DNA from 3 places in the Pseudomonas sp. NY15181 genome. Region 1 is predicted to be linked to each of the others. Evidence: predicted binding sites of a transcription regulator. Region 1 holds the regulator's gene; each other region holds the start of a gene.

What was found. The regulator sigma-54, encoded in region 1, starts transcription at its own class of promoters, with help from an activator protein. The targets are predictions, from matches to a motif close to ANTGGCATNNANNTTGCTNT.
Region 2: ACNFBT_RS11180 (flagellar basal body rod protein FlgF) is a predicted target of sigma-54. The motif match lies at 1,874-1,893, and genes of this name have one in related genera.
Region 3: glnK (P-II family nitrogen regulator) is a predicted target of sigma-54. The motif match lies at 3,087-3,106, and genes of this name have one in related genera.

The regions. Positions count from the first base shown of each region.
Region 1 is NZ_JBLUPT010000008.1:123,333-127,697, reverse strand. Features, by position in the region: gene lptA (lipopolysaccharide transport periplasmic protein LptA) at 1-524, shown strand, start outside; gene lptC (LPS export ABC transporter periplasmic protein LptC) at 1-1, shown strand, start outside; gene lptB (LPS export ABC transporter ATP-binding protein) at 524-1,249, shown strand; gene ACNFBT_RS18875 (RNA polymerase factor sigma-54) at 1,494-2,993, shown strand; gene hpf (ribosome hibernation-promoting factor, HPF/YfiA family) at 3,072-3,380, shown strand; gene ptsN (PTS IIA-like nitrogen regulatory protein PtsN) at 3,390-3,854, shown strand; gene rapZ (RNase adapter RapZ) at 3,857-4,365, shown strand, end outside.
Region 2 is NZ_JBLUPT010000003.1:522,410-526,774, forward strand. Features, by position in the region: gene ACNFBT_RS11175 (flavin monoamine oxidase family protein) at 1-1,529, opposite strand, end outside; gene ACNFBT_RS11180 (flagellar basal body rod protein FlgF) at 1,946-2,695, shown strand; gene flgG (flagellar basal-body rod protein FlgG) at 2,742-3,527, shown strand; gene flgH (flagellar basal body L-ring protein FlgH) at 3,591-4,283, shown strand.
Region 3 is NZ_JBLUPT010000007.1:93,218-97,582, reverse strand. Features, by position in the region: gene ACNFBT_RS17320 (HAD family hydrolase) at 1-72, shown strand, start outside; gene sutA (transcriptional regulator SutA) at 236-562, opposite strand; gene ACNFBT_RS17310 (secondary thiamine-phosphate synthase enzyme YjbQ) at 641-1,066, opposite strand; gene ACNFBT_RS17305 (ammonium transporter) at 1,173-2,507, opposite strand; gene glnK (P-II family nitrogen regulator) at 2,549-2,887, opposite strand; gene ACNFBT_RS17295 (accessory factor UbiK family protein) at 3,302-3,583, shown strand; partial or broken gene ACNFBT_RS17290 (YifB family Mg chelatase-like AAA ATPase) at 3,623-4,365, shown strand, end outside.

The DNA of each region.
Region 1 (4,365 bases):
ACACCCTCCCCCTTCTCTTCAGCCTCGCTGCCGCCATCGGCAGCCACGCCGCCTGGGCTCTTCCCACCGACCGGGAACAGCCCATCCGCGTCCAGGCCGACAGCGCCGAACTGGACGACAAGCAGGGTGTGGCCGTCTATCGCGGTGACGTGGTGGTAACCCAGGGCAGCATGAAGCTGACCGGCAACACCGTCACGCTCAAGCAGAACAAGAACGGCGATATCGAGGTCGTGACCTCGGTGGGCAAGCCCGCCTACTTCGAACAGAAGCCCGCGCCGGAGAAAGAGATCACCAAGGCCTACGGCCTGACGATCCAGTATTTCGTCACCCAGAACCGCGTCGTGCTGATCGACCAGGCCAAGGTGATCCAGGAAGGCAACACCTTCGAAGGCGAGAAGATCGTCTATGACACCCAGCGCCAGATCGTCAACGCAGGCCGCGCCACCGGCGCCCAGGTGACCACACCGCGCCCGCGTATCGACATGGTCATCCAGCCCAAGAAAAAGCAGGATCAAGCGCAGTAATGGCTACGCTCACCGCTCAACACCTCGCCAAGAGCTACAAGAGCCGGCAAGTGGTCCGCGATGTCAGCATGAGCATCGACAGCGGACAGATCGTCGGCCTGCTCGGCCCCAACGGAGCGGGCAAGACCACCTGCTTCTACATGATCGTCGGCCTGGTCCGCGCCGACCAGGGCGTGGTCCGCATCGACAGCCAGGACGTGACCCACCTGCCCATGCATGGTCGCGCGCGCGCCGGCATCGGCTACCTGCCGCAGGAAGCCTCGATCTTCCGCAAGCTGTCGGTGGCCGACAATATCAGCGCAATCCTCGAAACTCGCAGCGACCTGGATCGCAGCGGCCGCCAGGAGGCCCTGGAGAGCCTGCTCGAGGAATTCCACATCCACCACATTCGCGACAACCTCGGCATGAGCCTGTCCGGTGGTGAGCGGCGCCGCGTGGAAATCGCCCGTGCCCTGGCCAGCTCGCCGAAGTTCATCCTGCTGGACGAACCCTTCGCCGGCGTCGACCCGATCTCCGTGGGCGATATCAAGCAGATCATCCATCACCTCAAGGCCAAGGGCATCGGTGTGCTGATCACCGACCACAACGTCCGCGAGACGCTGGATATCTGCGAAACCGCCTACATCGTCAACGACGGTCAACTGATCGCCGAGGGCAGTGCCGAGACCATCCTCGCCAACGACCTGGTGAAGGAAGTCTATCTGGGTCACGAGTTCCGCCTCTGACCCAGCGGCGGCCGCCCTCCTGGCCGCGCTCCATCCCCGCCACCCACGGCCCGGACCTGCATCCGGCGCCGCGCCTCGGGCCGCCTGGCAGTTGCCCGATAATCAGGTTGTAACGAAAGGTCGACAGCCCCTAGGCAAAGCGTCCAGACTCAGGCATATAATTTGCTTCCTCGCGGCGCTCCGGCGTCCGTAGTCGTGGATATGGCGCTTGCTGCGCCAGCGAACAAGGTGCCTAGTTCCAGCCATGAAACCATCGCTCGTCCTCAAGATGGGCCAGCAGCTGACGATGACTCCGCAGCTGCAACAGGCCATCCGACTGCTCCAGCTCTCCACGCTGGACCTGCAGCAGGAAATCCAGGAAGCCCTGGAGTCCAACCCCATGCTGGAGCGCCAGGAAGACGGCGAGGACTACGACAACAGCGACCCTATGGCCGATGGCGCAGAGTCCGCCCCCACCGCCAACAGCAACACCCAGGACAGCTACCAGGAAAGCACCACCCCCTCCGCCGACAGCCTCGACGAGGACCAGTGGGCCGAGCGCATTCCCAGCGAGTTGCCAGTCGACACCGCCTGGGAAGACATCTACCAGACCAGCGCCAGCAGCCTTCCCGCCAGCGACGATGACGAGTGGGACTTCACGTCCCGCACTTCCGCCGGCGAAAGCCTGCAGAGCCACCTGCTCTGGCAACTCAACCTGGCGCCGATGTCCGACACCGACCGCCTGATCGCCCTGAGCATCATCGACGGCATCAACGACGACGGTTACCTCGAAGAATCCCTCGACGACATCCTTGCCTCCATCGACCCCGAACTGGGCGTGGAGATGGACGAAGTGGAAGTCGTCCTGCGCCGCGTGCAGCAGATGGAGCCCGCCGGCGTCGGCGCGCGCAACCTGCGCGAATGCCTGCTGCTGCAGCTGCGCCAGATGCCGGCCAACACCTACCTGCTGGCCGAGGCCCAGAAGCTGGTCGCCGACCACCTCGACCTGCTCGGCAGCCGCGACTACAGCCAGCTGATGCGGCGCATGAAGCTCAAGGAAGACGAGCTGCGCGAAACCATCGAGCTGATCCAGTCGCTGCACCCGCGCCCCGGCTCGCAGATCGAGTCCGGCGAAGCCGAATACGTGGTGCCGGATGTCATCGTTCGGAAACATAACGAGCGCTGGCTGGTGGAGCTGAACCAGGAAGCGGTGCCGCGCCTGCGCGTCAACTCGCAGTACGCGGGCCTGGTGCGCCGCGCCGACTCCAGCGCCGACAACACCTTCATGCGCAACCAGCTGCAGGAAGCGCGCTGGTTCATCAAGAGCCTGCAGAGCCGCAACGAAACGCTGATGAAAGTGGCGACCCAGATCGTCGAGCATCAGCGTGGCTTCCTCGAATACGGCGAAGAGGCGATGAAGCCTCTGGTCCTGCACGACATCGCCGAAGCCGTGGGCATGCACGAGTCGACCATCTCGCGCGTCACCACGCAGAAATTCATGCACACCCCGCGTGGCATCTTCGAGCTGAAGTACTTCTTCTCCAGCCACGTCAGCACCTCCGAGGGCGGCGAATGCTCGTCCACCGCGATCCGCGCGATCATCAAGAAACTGGTCGCGGCGGAAAGTCCGAAAAAGCCATTGAGCGACAGCAAGATCGCTGGTTTACTGGAGGCACAGGGCATTCAAGTGGCACGTCGCACCGTCGCCAAGTACCGGGAGTCCTTAGGGATTGCTCCCTCCAGCGAACGTAAGCGACTGGTATGACGTTGATCCACGCCAAAGTGTTCCGGCGGCAGGCCACCTAACCTGCCACTTACACACGGGCAATAAGGAGAAAGCGGTATGCAAGTCAACATCAGTGGACACCAACTGGATGTGACCGACGCCCTGCGCGACTATGTCGGCGAAAAACTCGGACGACTGGAGCGCCACTTCGACAAGATCACCAACGTTCAGGTCATCATGGAGGTCGAAAAGCTAAAGCAGAAAATCGAAGCCACCCTGCACATCGCAGGTGGCGAAGTGGTGGCCTGTGCCGAACATGAGGACATGTACGCGGCCATCGACCTGCTCACCGACAAGCTCGACCGCCAACTGATCAAGCACAAGGAAAAATACCTCGAACGCCAGCAGGGTGTTGGTGTTCGTTAAACCCTCCCTATGATTCGACTTGAGCAAATCCTGACCCCCGGCCGTTCCCTGGTGAACGTGCCGGGCGGCAGCAAAAAACGCGTCCTTGAACAAATCGCAAACCTGGTAGCTCGAGAGCTGCCAGGTTTCGACGCGCAAGACATCTTCGAAAATCTGGTGGCCCGGGAACGCCTGGGCTCCACCGGATTCGGCAATGGCATCGCCATACCGCACTGCCGCCTTCCCGGCTGCCAGTCTCCCATCAGCGCCATCCTGCACCTGGACCACCCGGTTGACTTCGACGCCCTCGACGGTGCGCCGGTCGACCTCGTGTTCGTCCTGCTGGTGCCCGAGGCCGCCACCGAAGAGCACCTGGAACTGCTCCGCCAGATCGCCTCCATGCTCGACCGTTCCGACGTCCGTGACCGCCTGCGCCACGCCGCCAACGGCGAGGAGCTGTACCGGATAGTCGTGGACTTCCAGAACGGCCACTGATCATGCGCCTGATCATCATCAGCGGACGCTCCGGCTCGGGCAAGAGCACCGCGCTCAACGTGCTCGAAGACAACGGTTTCTACTGCATCGACAACCTGCCCGCCAGCCTGCTCCCGGACCTTGCGCAGCGCGCGCTGCTGCACACCGAACTGCTGCACCCGCAGGTTGCCGTCTCCATCGATGCACGCAACCTGCCCAGCCAGCTGCAGCGCTTCCCCGAACTGCTGCAGGAGGCACGCGACAAGCACATCCAGTGCGATGTGCTGTACCTCGACGCCGATGACGAAACCCTGCTCAAGCGCTTCTCCGAGACGCGCCGGCGGCACCCGCTGACCACCGACACCCGCTCGCTGGCCGAAGCCATCGCCGACGAGACCCATCTGCTGGCGCCGATCGCCGACCTGGCCGATCTCAAGCTCAACACCACGCACCTGAACCTCTATCAGCTGCGCGACGTGCTCAAGCTGCGTCTGCTGAACAAGCCTGAACTGGGCACCGCCTTCCTGGTCGA
Region 2 (4,365 bases), on a different contig from region 1:
CCTTCCTGCCAGCCGGGGATGTAGGAGGCGTGCTCGCCAGCCAGGAGGATGCGGCCGTCGATCTGGCACAGGTTGTCGTAGTGCTCCTTGCGCGTTTCCTCGGTCCACAGGCCATAGCAGCCGTTGGTCCAGGGCACTCGGTGCCAGGCGACGCTGATGCCGTTGTCGAATTCGCCGTGGTACTGCGGGTGAATCTGCGCGCCGTACTCGATGACTTTCTTCAGGCGCTCGTCGGGCGTCATCGCGCTGAACTTGAAGGAGTCGGCGCCGAAGGTGTACGCCGCCAACAGCACGCCCTTGCCCGGCTGGTTGATGCCGGCCATGGGGTAGCTGATACGGTTGATCGGCAGATTGGTGCGGGTGATGCCGCCGTAGATGCGCTCGTCCTCCTCCCAGAAGCGCCGCTTGAACTGGATGCCGGCCTTGAAGGCGGTGTCATAGGGTACCGAGGCAATGGCAGCCTTCATCTTGTCGCTGACGTCGATGTCGAGTTGGCTGAGGATCGATAGGGGAAGGGTGCAGATGCACCAGTCGGCGCTGGCGTGCTCGGTCTTGCCGGTCTTCAGGTCGGTGTAGGTGGCGGTGACGCCCTTGTCGGTCTGCTCGATCTTGCTGACCTTGGCGTTGAATTGCAGGGCGGACTTCAGCTCGCGCTCGAAGGCCCTGGGCAGCATGTCCATGCCGCCGGTGGGCTGGAACAGGGCGGTCTGGAATTCGTACAGCTGCCCCTGGGAGATCGCTTCCCACAGGCCGGACTTGAGCACGTCGCCCAATTGATTTGGCTCGGAATACTGCGCCACTGGCATCAGGCCGCCGCCGGGATCGATGTCGTAACCGCGCCTTGCGCTGGAAGCCAGGCTTTTGGTGTACCGGTAGTTGCTGTCCAGCGCGCCGAAGTCCTTGAGCGATTCCAGCAGCTTTTCCTGGTCTTCCTTGGTCAATGGCGAGTCCAGCTTGCCCTGGCCCACCATCTTCGCCAGCAGCTCGGAGACGCCGCCCTGATAGTCGCACTGCACGTGGCGCAGGCGTTGCGGTTTGCCGCCGAAGGCGTCGGAGGCATGGACATAGGCGTTGTAGTTGACCTGGAAGAACGGGTCGAGTCCGACGCCCAGCTCCTTGTAGTAATCGAGCATGGCGTAGTGGTTGTAGGGGATGCGCCAAGGGCCCGGGTTCATGTACTGCCCTTCATCGAACCGGCAGACCTGCTTGATGCCACTCAACTCGGTGAATTCGTCACCGCCACGAAGGGTCCAGGCGCGGCCGCCGGCCTTGGCGTTGTATTCGAGGACCTGCACCTTGTAGCCGGCCTTGCGCAGCTCGTAGGCCGCCACCAGGCCGGCAATGCCGGCGCCGAGGATCAGCACACTGGCGCCCTTCGGGTCGCCCTGTAGCTTCATCGGGCCCTTGTACGGCGGTACGGCGGCATAACCCAGGCTGGTCATGGCTTGGTACAGGACGGCGCCGCCGGCGGCCATGCCGATCATGGAGAGGAGATTGCGTCGTGTCAGGGAAGAGAGGGAGTCACTCATTGGCAAGTACTCGCTTTCGGGGTGGGTGTCGTGGGTCCTGAAGGGACTGAGCAGCTTTAACACCCTGTCTGGCAGTTGAAGACGAGTTAGGGGGAGCATCAGACGATTCATTGAGGATTTGCAGAACGGTCGGACGGCTGAGCTTCCGGTCTGGCGTACCTGGAGGTCGTAGAGGTCGGTGCGTGGGGGGGATGGGAAAAAGCTGGCGGAGCATCGGAAGGAGGGGCTTGGTGTCGGTGGGAGGCCTTGCCGCTAGCGGCAGAGCATCGCCGCTTTGGCACCGGAAACTGGTGGGTCTTTTATTTTTTTCCTTATAAATCATATAGATGGTTATATTTTGGGGGGTTGGCACGCCCCTTGCTGAATAGCCTCCAAGACACCCGTGACCGGCAATCGCCGCGGGCCTGGAGGATTCGATGGACAAGATGCTGTACGTCTCGATGAGCGGAGCGAGCCAGAACACCCTGGCGATGCGCGCTCACGCCAACAACCTGGCGAACATCTCCACCAACGGCTTCCGCCGTGATTTCGAGCAGGCGCGCTCGATGCAGGTGTTCGGCGACAGTTTCCCGGCGCGGGTCTACGCCATGAGCGAGCGTCCGGCCACCGACTTCACCGCCGGCAGCCTGCAGGAAACCGGCCGCGACCTCGACATCGCCGCCAAGGGCGATGCCTGGATTGCCGTGCAGGCGCCCGATGGCGGCGAAGCCTATGTCCGCACCGGCAGCCTGGAAATCGACGCCCTCGGCCAACTGCGCACCGGCGATGGTTTGCCGGTGATCGGCAATGGCGGGCCGATTGCCGTGCCGCCGCAGGAAAAGATCGACATCGGCGAAGACGGCACCATCAGCATCCGCGGCCTGGGCGACAACCCCAGCGTGGTGGCCGAGGTGGACCGCATCAAGCTGGTCACCCCGGACCCCAAGAAACTGGAGAAGGGCCTCGACGGCCTGGTGCGCATCAAGCAGGCGCCGGGACAGCCGGCACCGCAGGCCGATGCCAACGCCAAGGTCGAGTCGGGCTTCCTCGAAGCGAGCAACGTCAACGCGGTGGAGGAGATGACCTCGATCCTCTCGCTGTCCCGCCAGTTCGAGCTCCACGTAAAGATGATGCGCACCGCCGAGGACGATTCGGCGGCCATGGCGCGGGTTTTGCAATTCAGCTAATCACTTGATCGAGGCGCCATGAATCCGGCGCCCGAGGAGAACGACGATGCTTCCGGCACTGTGGGTCAGCAAGACGGGTCTTTCGGCCCAGGACATGAACCTGACCACCATTTCCAACAACCTGGCGAACGTTTCGACCACGGGCTTCAAGCGCGACCGCGCGGAGTTCCAGGATCTGCTGTACCAGATCAAACGTCAGCCCGGCGCCAACTCCACCCAGGACAGCCAGCTGCCCTCCGGCCTGCAGCTGGGCACCGGTGTGCGCATCGTCGGCACCCAGAAGAATTTCAGCGAAGGCAGCCTGCAGACCACCGACCAGCCGCTGGACATGGCGGTCAACGGTCGCGGCTTCTTCCAGGTACTGATGCCCGACGGCACCGTCGGCTACACCCGTGACGGCAGCTTCCACCTGAACTCCGACGGCCAGATCGTCACCTCCAACGGTTACGCGCTGGAACCGGCCGTGGTCGTGCCGAACGAGACCCAGACCTTCACCGTCGGCCAGGACGGCACCGTCTCGGTGACCACCCCGGGCAACCCGCAACCGCAGATCATCGGCAACATCCAGACCGCCGACTTCGTCAACCCGGCCGGCCTGCAGGCGATCGGCGGCAACCTGTTCCTGGAAACCGGCTCCAGCGGCGCGCCGCAAGTCGGCACGCCGGGCCTGAACGGCCTGGGCACCGTGCAGCAGAACACCCTGGAAAACTCCAACGTCAACGTGGTCGAGGAGCTGGTGAACATGATCACCACCCAGCGCGCCTACGAGATGAACTCCAAGGTCATCTCCACCGCCGACCAGATGCTGTCGTTCGTAACTCAGAATCTTTAGTGAATGACGGAGCCTCCGGGCTCTGGTGAAACCGTAGTCGCTCTCCCCGAGAGGTAGCTGTAAATGAACCGTTCCCACCTTCTTCCGCTGCTGGCCATCGCCGCGCTGGCCGGGTGCGTCGGTCCTGCGCCGAAGCCGGACGACCCCTATTACGCCCCGGTCATGCCGCGCACTCCGATGCCCGCCGCGCAGAACAACGGTTCGATCTACCAGAGCGGTTTCGACAACAACCTCTATGGCGACCGCAAGGCCTTCCGCGTGGGTGACATCATCACCATCACCCTCAACGAGAAGACCCAGGCCAGCAAGAAGGCCAACTCGGACATCTCCAAGGACAGCAAGACCAAGCTCGGCCTGACCTCGATGTTCGGCGGCGGCCTGACCACCGACAACCCCGTCGGCAGTGGCGACCTCAGCCTGAGCGCCGAGTATGGCGGCTCCCGCGAAGCCAAGGGCGACAGCCAGGCGGGGCAGAGCAACAGCCTGAGCGGTTCGGTGACCGTCACCGTGGCCGAGGTCATGCCCAACGGCATCCTCTCCGTGCGTGGCGAGAAGTGGATGACCCTCAATACCGGCAACGAGCTGGTGCGCATCGCCGGCCTGATCCGCGCTGACGACATCGCCACCGACAACACCGTGCCGTCCACCCGCGTGGCCGACGCGCGCATCACCTACTCGGGCACCGGTGCGTTCGCCGATGCGAGCCAGCCGGGCTGGTTCGATCGCTTCTTCCTCAGCCCGCTGTTCCCGTTCTGAGGGTGATGACGATGACTGCCCGTGCCGGTGTTGTTGTAGGAGCGGACCTTGTCCGCGAAGGCTCTCGTAGCGTCCTGGCCAG
Region 3 (4,365 bases), on a different contig from region 1:
GACGGCGAGGAAGCGCCCAGCGCGATCATCCACAACCTGGCGGAACTGCCGGGGGTGCTGGCCCGCCTGTAGGAGCGAGCTTGCTCGCGAACCGCCTGAATCCCGCAGTTGCCGGGAACCCCGTTCGCGAGCAAGCTCGCTCCTACAACCCTGAATCCACGCAACAAGCAGACAATAAAAAAGCCCCGCCACTCCCTCTCGGGAATGGCGGGGCTTTTTCATGTCGCGTCAGATATCAGATAGGGCGGCTGCCGTATTTGCTATCCGGTTTCTTGGGCGGATCGGCAACCACGTTGGGTTCGATCTCCTGCACCTTGCCGCCGCGATTGAGGAAATCCTCCATCGCCTTGGCCAGGGCATCGCGCTCCTTCTGCTTGGCTTCGACCGAGGGCAGTTCCTCTTCCTCTACCGCGGCCTTGGCTTTCTTGCCACCGCCGGAAGAAGAAGGGGCTTCATCCCCATCGCTGCCTTCGGCTTCGCCATCGTCAGCCGCGGCGAGCTCCTCGCCATCGTCCTCGTCGGCGCCGTCCAGCTCGTCCTGTTCCAGTTCTTCGTCGCTCATTATTCAACCTCTGTGGTGCTGCAAAGCACGTTAGTTATAGCCCAGCTGCGCGCTTTGACGAACGCAGCTGGAAAAAATTCATACAAGCTCGCCCTGCCAGGTCGCCAGTATCCGGCGCGGGCCACCATGGTCACGGTGCTCGCCGAGATAGATACCTTGCCAGGTGCCCATTGCCAAGTGGCCATCCTGTATCGGCAGGGTCAGCTGGCAGCCCAGCAGGCTGGCCTTGAAGTGCGCCGGCAGATCGTCCGGGCCTTCGTAATCATGTTCATAGCCGCCCTCGCCCTGCGGCACCAGGCGATTGAAGAATCGCTCGAAGTCGCGGCGCACGGAGGGGTCGGCATTTTCGTTCACCGTCAGCGACGCCGAGGTGTGCTGCAACAGCAGGTGCAGCAGACCGACGCGGCACTGCGCGAGTTCCGGCAACGCGGCCAGGACCTCGTCGGTGACCAGGTGGAAGCCTCGCGAACGCGGGCGCAGGGTGATGGATTTCTGCTGCCACATGGCGGGCTCTCCTCCGTCGGGAACGGTGATGCGCGCGCATTCTAGCGTGATGCTCAAAAAAACAAAGGGCGCCCGTAGGCGCCCTTCGTCGAACTTGCGCGAAGCCTTACAGGTTGTAGCCGCGCTCGTTGTGCAGGGAGAGGTCCAGACCCATGGTTTCCTCTTCCTCGGTGACGCGCAGGCCGATGACCAGATCCAGCACCTTGAGGATCACGAAGCTGACGATCGCGGTGTAGGCGATGGTGAAGGCCACCCCCTTGAACTGGGTGAACAGCTGCGCGCCGATGTCGGTCACGGTGCCGAAGCCGCCCAGGGCAGGGGCTGCGAACACGCCGGTGAGCAGGGCGCCGACGATGCCGCCGACCGCGTGCACGCCGAAGGCGTCCAGGGAGTCGTCGTAGCCGATGGCGCGCTTGAGGCTGGTGGCGGCGAAGAAGCAGATCACGCCGGCGGCCAGGCCGATCACGATGGCGCCCATCGGGCCGCAGGTACCGGCGGCCGGGGTGACGGCGACCAGGCCGGCAACCACGCCCGAAGCGATGCCCAGGGCGCTCGGCTTACCGTGGGTGATCCACTCGGCGAACATCCAGCCCAGAGCGGCGGCTGCGGTGGCGATCTGGGTGACCAGCATGGCCATGCCGGCGGTGCCGTTGGCGGCAGCGGCGGAACCGGCGTTGAAGCCGAACCAGCCCACCCACAGCAGGGCCGCGCCGATCAGGGTGTAGCCCAGGTTGTGCGGCGCCATGGCGGCGTTCGGGTAGCCCTTGCGCTTGCCCATCACCAGAGCGGCGACCAGGCCCGCGACACCGGCGTTGATGTGCACCACGGTGCCGCCGGCGAAGTCCAGCACGCCCCAGTCCCACAGCAGGCCGCCGTCGCCGCTCCACACCATGTGGGCGATCGGTGCGTAGACCAGGGTGAACCACAGCGCAGTGAAGATCAGCAGGGCGGAGAACTTCATGCGCTCGGCGAAGGCACCGACGATCAGCGCCGGGGTGATGATCGCGAAGGTCATCTGGAACATCACGAATACGCTTTCGGGGAACAGCGCGGTGGCGGAGGTCAGGCCGGTGCTGGTCAGTCCGGCGAGGAACGCCTTGTCCAGGCCGCCGACGAAGGAGGCGAAGTTGACCACGCCCTTTTCCATGCCCACGGTGTCGAAGGCCAGGCTGTAGCCGTAGACGACCCAGAGGATGCTCACCAGCGCGGTGATCGCGAAGCACTGCATCATGATCGACAGCACGTTCTTGGCGCGCACCATGCCGCCGTAGAACAGCGCAAGGCCGGGGATGGTCATCAGCAGCACCAGCGCGCTGGAAATCAGCATCCAGGCGGTGTCACCGCTGTTCAGGACGGGGGCCGCGGCTTCGTCAGCCAAGGCCAGACCGGGCATTGCGAGAGGCAATAGGGCGCCTAGCCCTGCGTATCTGCGCAGAGTCATTGTTGTTTCTCCTGGGGCGTGGGGTTCGGTGTGGGCTTGGCTTAGATCGCGTCGGTGCCGGTTTCGCCGGTACGGATACGAATGGCCTGTTCCAGGTTTACGACGAAGATCTTGCCGTCACCGATCTTCCCGGTGTTGGCGGCCTTGGTGATGGCTTCGATAACACGATCCAGTTGGTCATCGGCGATGGCGACGTCGATCTTCACCTTAGGCAGGAAATCGACGACGTATTCCGCGCCACGGTACAGCTCGGTGTGGCCCTTCTGCCGGCCGAAGCCCTTGACTTCGGTCACAGTGATGCCCTGCACGCCGATCTCGGACAGCGACTCACGAACGTCGTCCAGCTTGAACGGCTTGATGATGGCTGTGACTAGCTTCATGTAACTCTCTCCCGTGTTTTGGTGGACCCGCCCCAGGAAGAACGAACCCGGGGACAAGTCTAAGCGCAGTGTCTGGCTTTTGTAATGCGCCGGCCGCCCTACCTCAGCACTCCGACTCTTATCCGGCCGCTTGATGCGTCGCGATCCCCCGCTTCGCCTGCCGCACCGGAACTGCATCGGTGCACGCCATACATGCCCCAAAGCATGAACCTTGCCAGCTCGGCGAAATGCCCGTGCTTTCAGCCACTTGCTGGAAATACTGGCGTTCTGGCCAATCGCCAGTCGCCATCGGGCGCACCGAAAGCGCGCACGCGCAGCGGGCATACTGCTCAAAAAGCGTGCAATCCCCCGCTCCGCTGCCAGCGCCGGCTGCGTGATAGACTGCGCTCTGATTCAATCCGGAACCCATGAACCATGCTGCCGCCCAAAGCCTTCCTCGATGCCATCAGCCAACAAGCCGGACGCCTGTTCGGTGGCGAATCGCCCCTGCCGAAGGCCGAGCTGGAAGCCCAGTTCAAGGTTCTGATGCAGAGCGCCTTCAGCAAGCTCGATCTGGTCAGCCGTGACGAGTTCGACAGCCAGATGGTGGTGCTCGCCCGCACCCGCGCCCGCCTCGAGGCACTGGAAGCCAAGGTCGCGGAAATGGAAGCCAAGCTCTCGCCGCCCGCCGACGCCCCGGCCGAACAAGCCGAATAAGCCCCTCCGGCGGGGCGGCATGTGATCAAGGAGTGATCCATGTCCCTCGCCATCGTCCACAGCCGCGCCCAGGTCGGCGTAGAAGCGCCCGGCGTCACCGTCGAGGCGCACCTGGCCAACGGCCTGCCGTCGCTGACCCTGGTCGGCCTGCCCGAAGGCGCGGTGAAGGAGAGCAAGGACCGCGTGCGCAGCGCCCTGCTCAACGCAGGCTTCGACTTCCCCGCCCGCCGCATCACCCTCAATCTCGCCCCGGCTGATCTGCCGAAGGATGGCGGGCGCTTCGACCTGGCCATCGCCCTGGGCATCCTCGCCGCCAGCGGGCAGCTCGCCGATGCCAGCGGCCTGGATGACCTGGAATGCCTCGGTGAACTGGCGCTCTCCGGCACCCTGCGCCCGGTGCCGGGCGTATTGCCCGCCGCATTGGCCGCTCGCGCCGCCGGTCGGGCGCTGGTGGTGCCGAAGGAGAATGCCGAGGAAGCCAGCCTCGCCAGCGGGCTGACAGTCTATGCGGTCGGCCACCTGCTGGAGCTGGCCGCGCACTTCAGCGGCCAGGAGCGCCTGCGGCCCTATGAGGCGAACGGCCTGTTGCGCAGCACCCCGCCCTATCCCGACCTCGCCGACGTGCAAGGCCAGACCGCTGCCAAGCGCGCCCTGCTGGTGGCCGCCGCCGGGGCGCACAACCTCCTGCTCAGCGGCCCGCCCGGCACCGGCAAGACGCTGCTGGCCAGCCGCCTGCCCGGCCTGATGCCGCCGCTGGATGAAGACGAAGCCTTGCAGGTGGC